3 regions of the Streptomyces sp. NPDC014991 genome follow, and region 2 is predicted to be linked to each of the others. Evidence: riboswitches for the same ligand, from Rfam matches in the RefSeq annotation. Region 2 holds a riboswitch; each other region holds the start of a gene.
The links. Region 2 has a riboswitch for cobalamin ahead of ACF1BE_RS05510 (HoxN/HupN/NixA family nickel/cobalt transporter). Riboswitches for the same ligand answer to the same signal wherever they lie in the genome.
Positions count from the first base shown of each region.

Region 1: linked by a shared signal. The riboswitch ahead of ACF1BE_RS30890 (cobalamin biosynthesis protein) and the one ahead of ACF1BE_RS05510 (HoxN/HupN/NixA family nickel/cobalt transporter) in region 2 are both predicted to bind cobalamin.
Region 3: linked by a shared signal. The riboswitch ahead of ACF1BE_RS09460 (CbtB-domain containing protein) and the one ahead of ACF1BE_RS05510 (HoxN/HupN/NixA family nickel/cobalt transporter) in region 2 are both predicted to bind cobalamin.

Region 1 is NZ_JBIBVY010000027.1:50,422-52,672, forward strand. Features, by position in the region: gene ACF1BE_RS30880 (anion permease) at 1-530, shown strand, start outside; gene ACF1BE_RS30885 (hypothetical protein) at 566-793, shown strand; cobalamin riboswitch at 928-1,070, shown strand; gene ACF1BE_RS30890 (cobalamin biosynthesis protein) at 1,171-2,115, shown strand; gene ACF1BE_RS30895 (cobyric acid synthase) at 2,112-2,251, shown strand, end outside.
Region 2 is NZ_JBIBVY010000002.1:331,816-334,066, forward strand. Features, by position in the region: gene ACF1BE_RS05505 (nucleoside hydrolase) at 1-20, shown strand, start outside; gene ACF1BE_RS05510 (HoxN/HupN/NixA family nickel/cobalt transporter) at 85-1,170, opposite strand; cobalamin riboswitch at 1,199-1,384, opposite strand; gene ACF1BE_RS05515 (ArsR/SmtB family transcription factor) at 1,463-1,813, shown strand; gene ACF1BE_RS05520 (glycoside hydrolase family 13 protein) at 1,894-2,251, shown strand, end outside.
Region 3 is NZ_JBIBVY010000004.1:203,621-205,871, forward strand. Features, by position in the region: gene ACF1BE_RS09455 (hypothetical protein) at 1-822, shown strand, start outside; cobalamin riboswitch at 985-1,119, shown strand; gene ACF1BE_RS09460 (CbtB-domain containing protein) at 1,158-1,379, shown strand; gene ACF1BE_RS09465 (CbtA family protein) at 1,400-2,164, shown strand; gene ACF1BE_RS09470 (histidine phosphatase family protein) at 2,227-2,251, opposite strand, start outside.

The DNA.
Region 1 (2,251 bases), on a different contig from region 2:
AGGGCCTGACCGACCTGGAGCCGCGCCAGGGCTTCGCCGCCCAGACCAGCGCCGCGACCGCCATCCTGGCCTCCGCCCACCTCGGTTTCTCCCTCTCCACCACCCACGTCGTCTCCGGCTCGGTGATGGGCGCGGGCCTCGGCCGCAAGGGCGGTGTGGTCCGCTGGTCCACCGCGACCCGCATGTTCGTCGCCTGGGCGCTCACCCTCCCGGCCGCCGCGCTGGTCGGCGCGGGTGCCGAGTCCGTCACCGACCTCGGTGACTGGGGCACCGCCGCCGTCGCCGTCTTCCTCGTCGCCTCCAGCGCCGCGATCTGGAAGTTCTCCCGCCGCGAGGTCGTGGACCACACGAACGTGGTGCACGAGACCGGCGAGCCGGCCGGTGTGGTCACCACCGCCATCGCCGCCGTCACCCCGCCCCCGGCCGGCCCGGTCGCCATCGACCTGGACCTCACCTTCCCGCGGCAGGCCACCAGCCCGGCCCCGGCCGCCGAGCCCGCTCCCCCGGCAGCCCCGGCCGCCACCGTCTGAGCCCGGTCACCCCGGTTACCGAAGGAAGCATCCCCATGAAGATCGACTGGGCGGCCCTCGGCTCCGTCTTCGGAGTGAGCCTCGTGGCCACCGTGGGCCTGGTGACCCTGTTCACCATCGGCATCGCGGGCCTGAACCGGCGCGAGAAGGCCGTTGCGCAGGGCGGCACCGCCGGCCTCGCCGTCACCGGCGCCTACCTCTGCTTCGCGGCCTGCGCGGCTGCGGTGGCGTACGGCATCCACCTGGTCGTGGCCAAGGCCTGACCCGGACTCCCTCACAGGCTCCCCCGCACCGGTCGTGCGGGGGAGCCTCCGTCATGTCCCCGCCCGGCCCGCACATCCCGCGAGGTGTGGGGATCGGCACACTCTCCCCACGCAGGTCAACGGCAAGTTGACGGCCCTTCCGGGTGCGTGGTGGACTGCCCAGGCCATCTACGGCGGCAGAAGAGGAAGCCGGTGCGAATCCGGCGCGGTCCCGCCACTGTCACCGGGGAGCGATCCCCGGGAGCCAGGAACTCTCGCCGCCGATTCACGTCGAACCAGGGCGCGGACACCCTGAGTGAGGACCTACAGCGACATGCTCGGCTGCCCAGCGAGGACCCGTACCCGGACCGCTCCCCTCCCCACGGCCGGCTGAGCCGATGGGTGCCGATCGCACATACGCGTACGGCGCCGCCGCCGGCCTCCTCGGTGACCTGCTCCTCGGCGATCCGCGCCGCGGGCATCCGGTCGCCGCGTTCGGCCGGGCGGCCGGAGCCGTGGAACGCGCCCTGTGGCACGACCACCGCGGCTGGGGTGCCCTGCACACCGTCGTGTGCGCCGGCGGCGCCGTCGCGCTGGGCGCGTCGGCCGCACGCGCCGCACGCCCCCGTCCCGCCGTCTCCGCCGCGCTGACCGCCGCCGCCACCTGGGCCGTCGTCGGCGGCACCTCGCTCGCCCGCGAGGCGCGCACCGTCGGGCGCGCGCTGGAGGCCGGGGACGTCGACGCCGCCCGGGCCCGGCTGCCCCACCTGTGCGGCCGGGACCCGCAGGCGCTCGACGCCGACGGCATCGCCCGGGCCGTGGTCGAGTCGGTCGCCGAGAACACCTCCGACGCCGTGGTCGGCGCCCTCGTCTGGGGCGCCGTGGCCGGCGTCCCGGGGCTGCTCGGATTCCGGGCGGTCAACACCCTGGACGCGATGGTGGGCCACAGGTCGCCCCGCCACCGGCGCTACGGCTGGGCCTCCGCCCGCCTCGACGACGTCGCCGGCTGGCCCGGGGCCCGGCTCACCGCCGTACTCGCCACCCTCGCCGGACCCGATCCGCGCGGTGCCGCGCGGGCCTGGCGGGCCGACGCCTCCCGGCATCCGAGCCCCAACGCCGGTCCCGTGGAGGCCGCGTTCGCGGGCGCCCTCGGCGTACGGCTGGGCGGAACGCTCTCCTACGGCGGCCGGGTGGAACACCGGCCCGTGCTCAACGGCGGCACCGGACGACCGGTCCGGGTCACCGACATCGACCGGGCCGTACGGCTCTCCCGCCGCGTCGGCCTGCTCGCGCTCGGCACCACGCTCGCCGCGCGCGGCCTGATGAAGGGACGTGGGAAGTGAACGGGGGTCTCCTCGTCGCCGGCACCACCTCCGACGCCGGCAAGAGCGTCGTGACGGCCGGGATCTGCCGCTGGCTGGTCCGCCAGGGCGTGAAGGTGGCGCCGTTCAAGGCGCAGAACATGTCGCTGAACTCGTT
Region 2 (2,251 bases):
TGGAGACGGTCGGCCGCTAGGCCCTCTCGTTCGGATCATGCCGGGCTCGCGGGCCCCGATCCGGCCCGATCCGAACGAAAGACCCTAGTCGGCGGTGGCCGGCACCCGTTCCGACCAGCGCTCCTCCACCCTGGCGAACCGCCAGTACGCCAGCGCCGCCGCCCATACGACGACGAACAGGCCGACGATGAGGTAGCCGACGTTGTCCAGGTCGAGGCCGGCGACCCAGCCGGTGAGGTCGTCGTGCAGGTCGAACTTCTCGTGCAGGACGCCGACCAGCTCGATCGTGCCGATGAAGAGGGCGACGGCGATGGACAGGCCGGTGATGGCGAGGTTGTAGAACACCTTGCGGACGGGGTTGGAGAACGCCCACTGGTAGGCGAAGTTCATGAACGTGCCGTCGAGGGTGTCGAACAGGCTCATCCCGGCGGCGAAGAGCAGCGGCAGGCAGAGGACCGCGTACCAGGGCAGGCCGGCCGCCGCGCCGGAGCCGGCCATCACCATCAGCGTGACCTCGGTGGCCGTGTCGAAGCCGAGGCCGAAGAGGAAGCCGAGCGGGTACATCTGGCCCGGACGGGACACGGACTTGGTGAGCCGGCCGAGGAGCCGGTTCATGAAGCCGCGTGAGTCCAGGTGCCGTTCCAGCTGTTTCTCGTCGTACGCCCCGGCGCGCATGGCGCGGAACACCTTGAGGATGCCCACCAGCGCGACCAGGTTCAGGGCCGCGATGAGGTAGAGGAACGTGCCGGAGACGGTGGTCCCGAGGACGCCGAGCACCTGGTGGGTGCTGGATCCCTCGTTCATGACCTTCCCGGCGAGGGAGGTGCCGCCCGCGATCAGCAGCGCCAGCAGGACGACGACGCTGGAGTGGCCGAGCGCGAACCAGAAGCCCACCGACACGGGCCGTTTGCCGTCGGCCATCAGCTTGCGGGTCGTGTTGTCGATGGCGGCGATGTGGTCGGCGTCGAAGGCGTGCCGCATGCCGAGGGTGTAGGCGGTGACGCCGAGCCCGACGCCGAAGACGTCGGTGCCCACCCGGTAGTGCTCGGGGGCGACGAGGAGGAAGAGGATCCCGAAGGCGACGACGTGCAGGGCGACTATCACCGCCAGCAGTCCCGCCGTCTTGACGGTGTCCTCACGTCGCCAGCGGAAAGACGCGGCGTCGGTCATCAGGTTCACGCTCCAGCACCTCGTGGATCACTTCGTGAGCTGCCGTGGCCGGTCTCCTGGCTTACAGGTCCACGTCCGCCGTTCCTGCCTTCCCGGTCGCGTACGACCAGTGGCCCGGCGGCTGCCGGACGGAACGGGAACTCCCTGATCACAGTGGCGAGGGCCGCGTCGACCTTGCATCGACTTCCCGAGCACCACGGCCCGCCCACCGTAGAGGGGCGTGCGGTTCTCTGCATAGCTGCGCACCTGCGCAGGTATTCAAGATCACATCGGTGCCTGCGAGGATGGCGTCATGCATCTCGTGCCTGCCGACCGAGCCGACCGTCGCACCATCGACGGTCACCGGGTGTGCGAGGCGATCGCCGCCATCGGCGACGCGGATCACCTGCGCACCTGGTCCGGCCGTTTCTCCCTCCTGGCCGACCCCAACCGGCTCGCGCTGCTGCTCGCCCTGCACCGCACCGGTCCGCTCGCCGTCTCCGACCTCGCGATCGCCACCGGCATGAACGACCCCGCCGTCTCCCAGGCGCTGCGGCTGCTGCGGGCGGCCGGGGTCGTGGCGGGGGAGAAGGAGGGACGCGTGGTGCGCTACCGGGTGGTGGACGCGCAGGTACGCGGCCTTTTGGAGCACTGCGCCCTCTGACCGGCCTCGAGGAAGGTTCCCTTTCCGGGCAATGTGGACAGATACAGGGTCCGTACCGTCGTCCGTCCATGGGAGCCCGCATGGCAGACCTCTCGTCCAGGAACCCCGACTGGTGGCGGCAGGCCGTCATCTACCAGGTCTATCCGCGCAGCTTCGCCGACGCCGACGGCGACGGGCTGGGCGATCTGAGGGGCATCACCCAGCGCCTGAACCACCTGGCGACGCTGGGCGTGGACGCCCTGTGGCTGAGCCCCTTCTACCCCTCCGAACTCGCCGACGGCGGCTACGACGTCGCCGACCACCGGGACGTCGACCCGCGCCTGGGCACCCTGGACGACTTCGGCGCCCTGGTCGCCGAGGCGCACCGGCTCGGCCTGAAGGTCGTCGTCGACGTCGTCCCCAACCACACCTCCGACCGGCACCCCTGGTTCCAGGAGG
Region 3 (2,251 bases), on a different contig from region 2:
CAGCCGTCCTTCGTGAGCAGACGGCTCATGCCGTCGCTCGCCCATCTCTCCGTCATCGCCCGGGGCAGTGACACGGCCTGGGAGCGGGCACGGCAGGCCTCGTACCGGGCCGGGGCACGCAGAGCGGCCGAACGGCTGTCGCGCGCACAGGCCGCCGGGGACACGACCGCCGAGCTCGAGGCGCTGAAGGAACGCGCGCGGCAGCTGGAGGAGGACGCCAGGTCGTGGGAGGACATGGCCCAGAGCTGTATGGAGGAACGTGACAAGGCGCAGTCCGAGGCCGCCGCGGCCGAGACGCTGCGCCAGGACCGGGACTACTGGAAGAAGCTGTACCTGGACCTGTCGCGGGGCGGGGCCGGGCAGGCGGCCGAGCCGGACGTCTGGCACGGGATCCCGGTCCTGGGCACGGACGCCGTGCCCACCTTCGAGGCTCTCGCCAGGACGTCGGAGGAGCGCATCGTGTTCACGGTGCGGGCGGCGCGCGCGTGGAAGGCCTCCCAGTACCCGTATCCCGAGGAGATGACCGACCAGCTGATCGCCCTCGCGCAGGCCGCGATGGACCTGTACACCAAGCCCGGCAAGCGGCCCAGACTCGACCAGTGGTTCTACGACCACCACGGGCTGAGGTTCGCGAACAGCGACGAGAAGCTCAGCAAGAACAAGGACAAGCGCTACTTCATGTTCGAGCACAAGCGCCGGGACGGGCTGCCGCACATCAAGGTCCGCGACGCCGTGTCGCCCAACGAGGCCGGACGCATCTACTTCGCCCTGGACCCCGAGGGCAAGCGGCTGATCGTGAACCATGTGGGGCTGCACCTGTGACCCGTGCGGCCGGGGCGGCCGTCGAGGGCGTCATCGCCGCAGGCGGGTTCGACGAGGGTGTCGTCGGGGAGGGGGGCGTGCGTCCGAGGGGGCGTACGCCGGGCGCCGCGGGCGCCGGCACCCGGCCGTCCGCCCGCCCGCGGTGCGCTCTTGGCCGGGCGGGCACCACGCGGTACTGTCCGTCCGACATCGACGACGGTCGACGGAAGCCGGTGGGAGTCCGGCACGGTCGCGCCACTGTATGCGAGAGCCTCCGGGTGTTCGTGAGTCAGACCCGTGGCCGTCGTCCTGTGCACCACCGAGATGGGACGCGAACTCCCAGAGGAGGTCCTGCCATGGCGCAGACCGTCGCCCGGCCGACAGCCACCCTCCCCGCCGTACCGGCCAAGCTGCCGCTGAAGGCCATCGCCCCGTGGGCGGTCTTCTTCGGCATCCTCATGCTCGTCCTGCTGTACTTCGTCGGCGCCGAACAGGGCGCCACCTCCGTGCTCGACGGCACGGACGTCCACGAGTGGGTGCACGACGCCCGCCATCTGCTCGGCTTCCCCTGCCACTGACGCGAGGGACGCCCCCACCCATGAACTCCGCGACGGTGAGGAACCTCCTCGTGCGGGGCATGCTCGCCGGCCTGGCCGCCGGCGTGCTCGCCCTGCTCACCGCCTACTTCCTCGGCGAGCCGAGCGTCGACAGCGCGATCGGCTTCGAGGACGCTCACTCCCACACGCACGGGACGGAAGTCGTCCCGCGCTCGGTGCAGTCCACCGCCGGCCTCGCCACCGGCGTCCTCGTCTACGGGGTCGCGTTCGGCGGCATCGTCGCACTCGCCTTCTGCTTCGCGCTCGGCCGCGTCGGCCGTTTCTCCCCGCGGGCGACCGCGCTGCTGCTGTCGGGCTGCGCGCTGCTCGCCGTGTACGTCGTGCCGTTCCTGAAGTACCCGGCCAACCCGCCGTCGGTCGGCGACCCCGGCACCATCGGCGAGCGGACCGGCCTGTACTTCCTGATGATGCTGCTCAGCGTGCTCCTCGCGGTCGCCGCCACCCTCCTGGGCAAGCGACTCGCACCCCGGCTGGGCACCTGGTACGCCACCGTCGCCGCGGTGGCCGCCTTCGTCCTCGTGACCGCCCTGGCCTACGCCTTCCTGCCGGCCGTCAACGAGGTGCCGAAGGACTTCCCGGCCGCCCTGCTGTGGCGGTTCCGTCTCTCCGCGCTGGCCGTCCAGGCCGTCCTGTGGGCCGGTTTCGGCCTGCTCTTCGGCGAGTTCGCCGAACGGCTGCTGCGCCCGGAGCCCGTACCGTCCGGCACCGGGCGGTCGGTCGCCGCGCCGCACCGAACCGCCACCTGACGCGGGAGGGCCCTCCGGATCCGTCCGAGGGCCCTCCCGCGTTGTCGGGACACCGGCCGGCGTCAGTGGGCGGACGCGTTCCCCAGC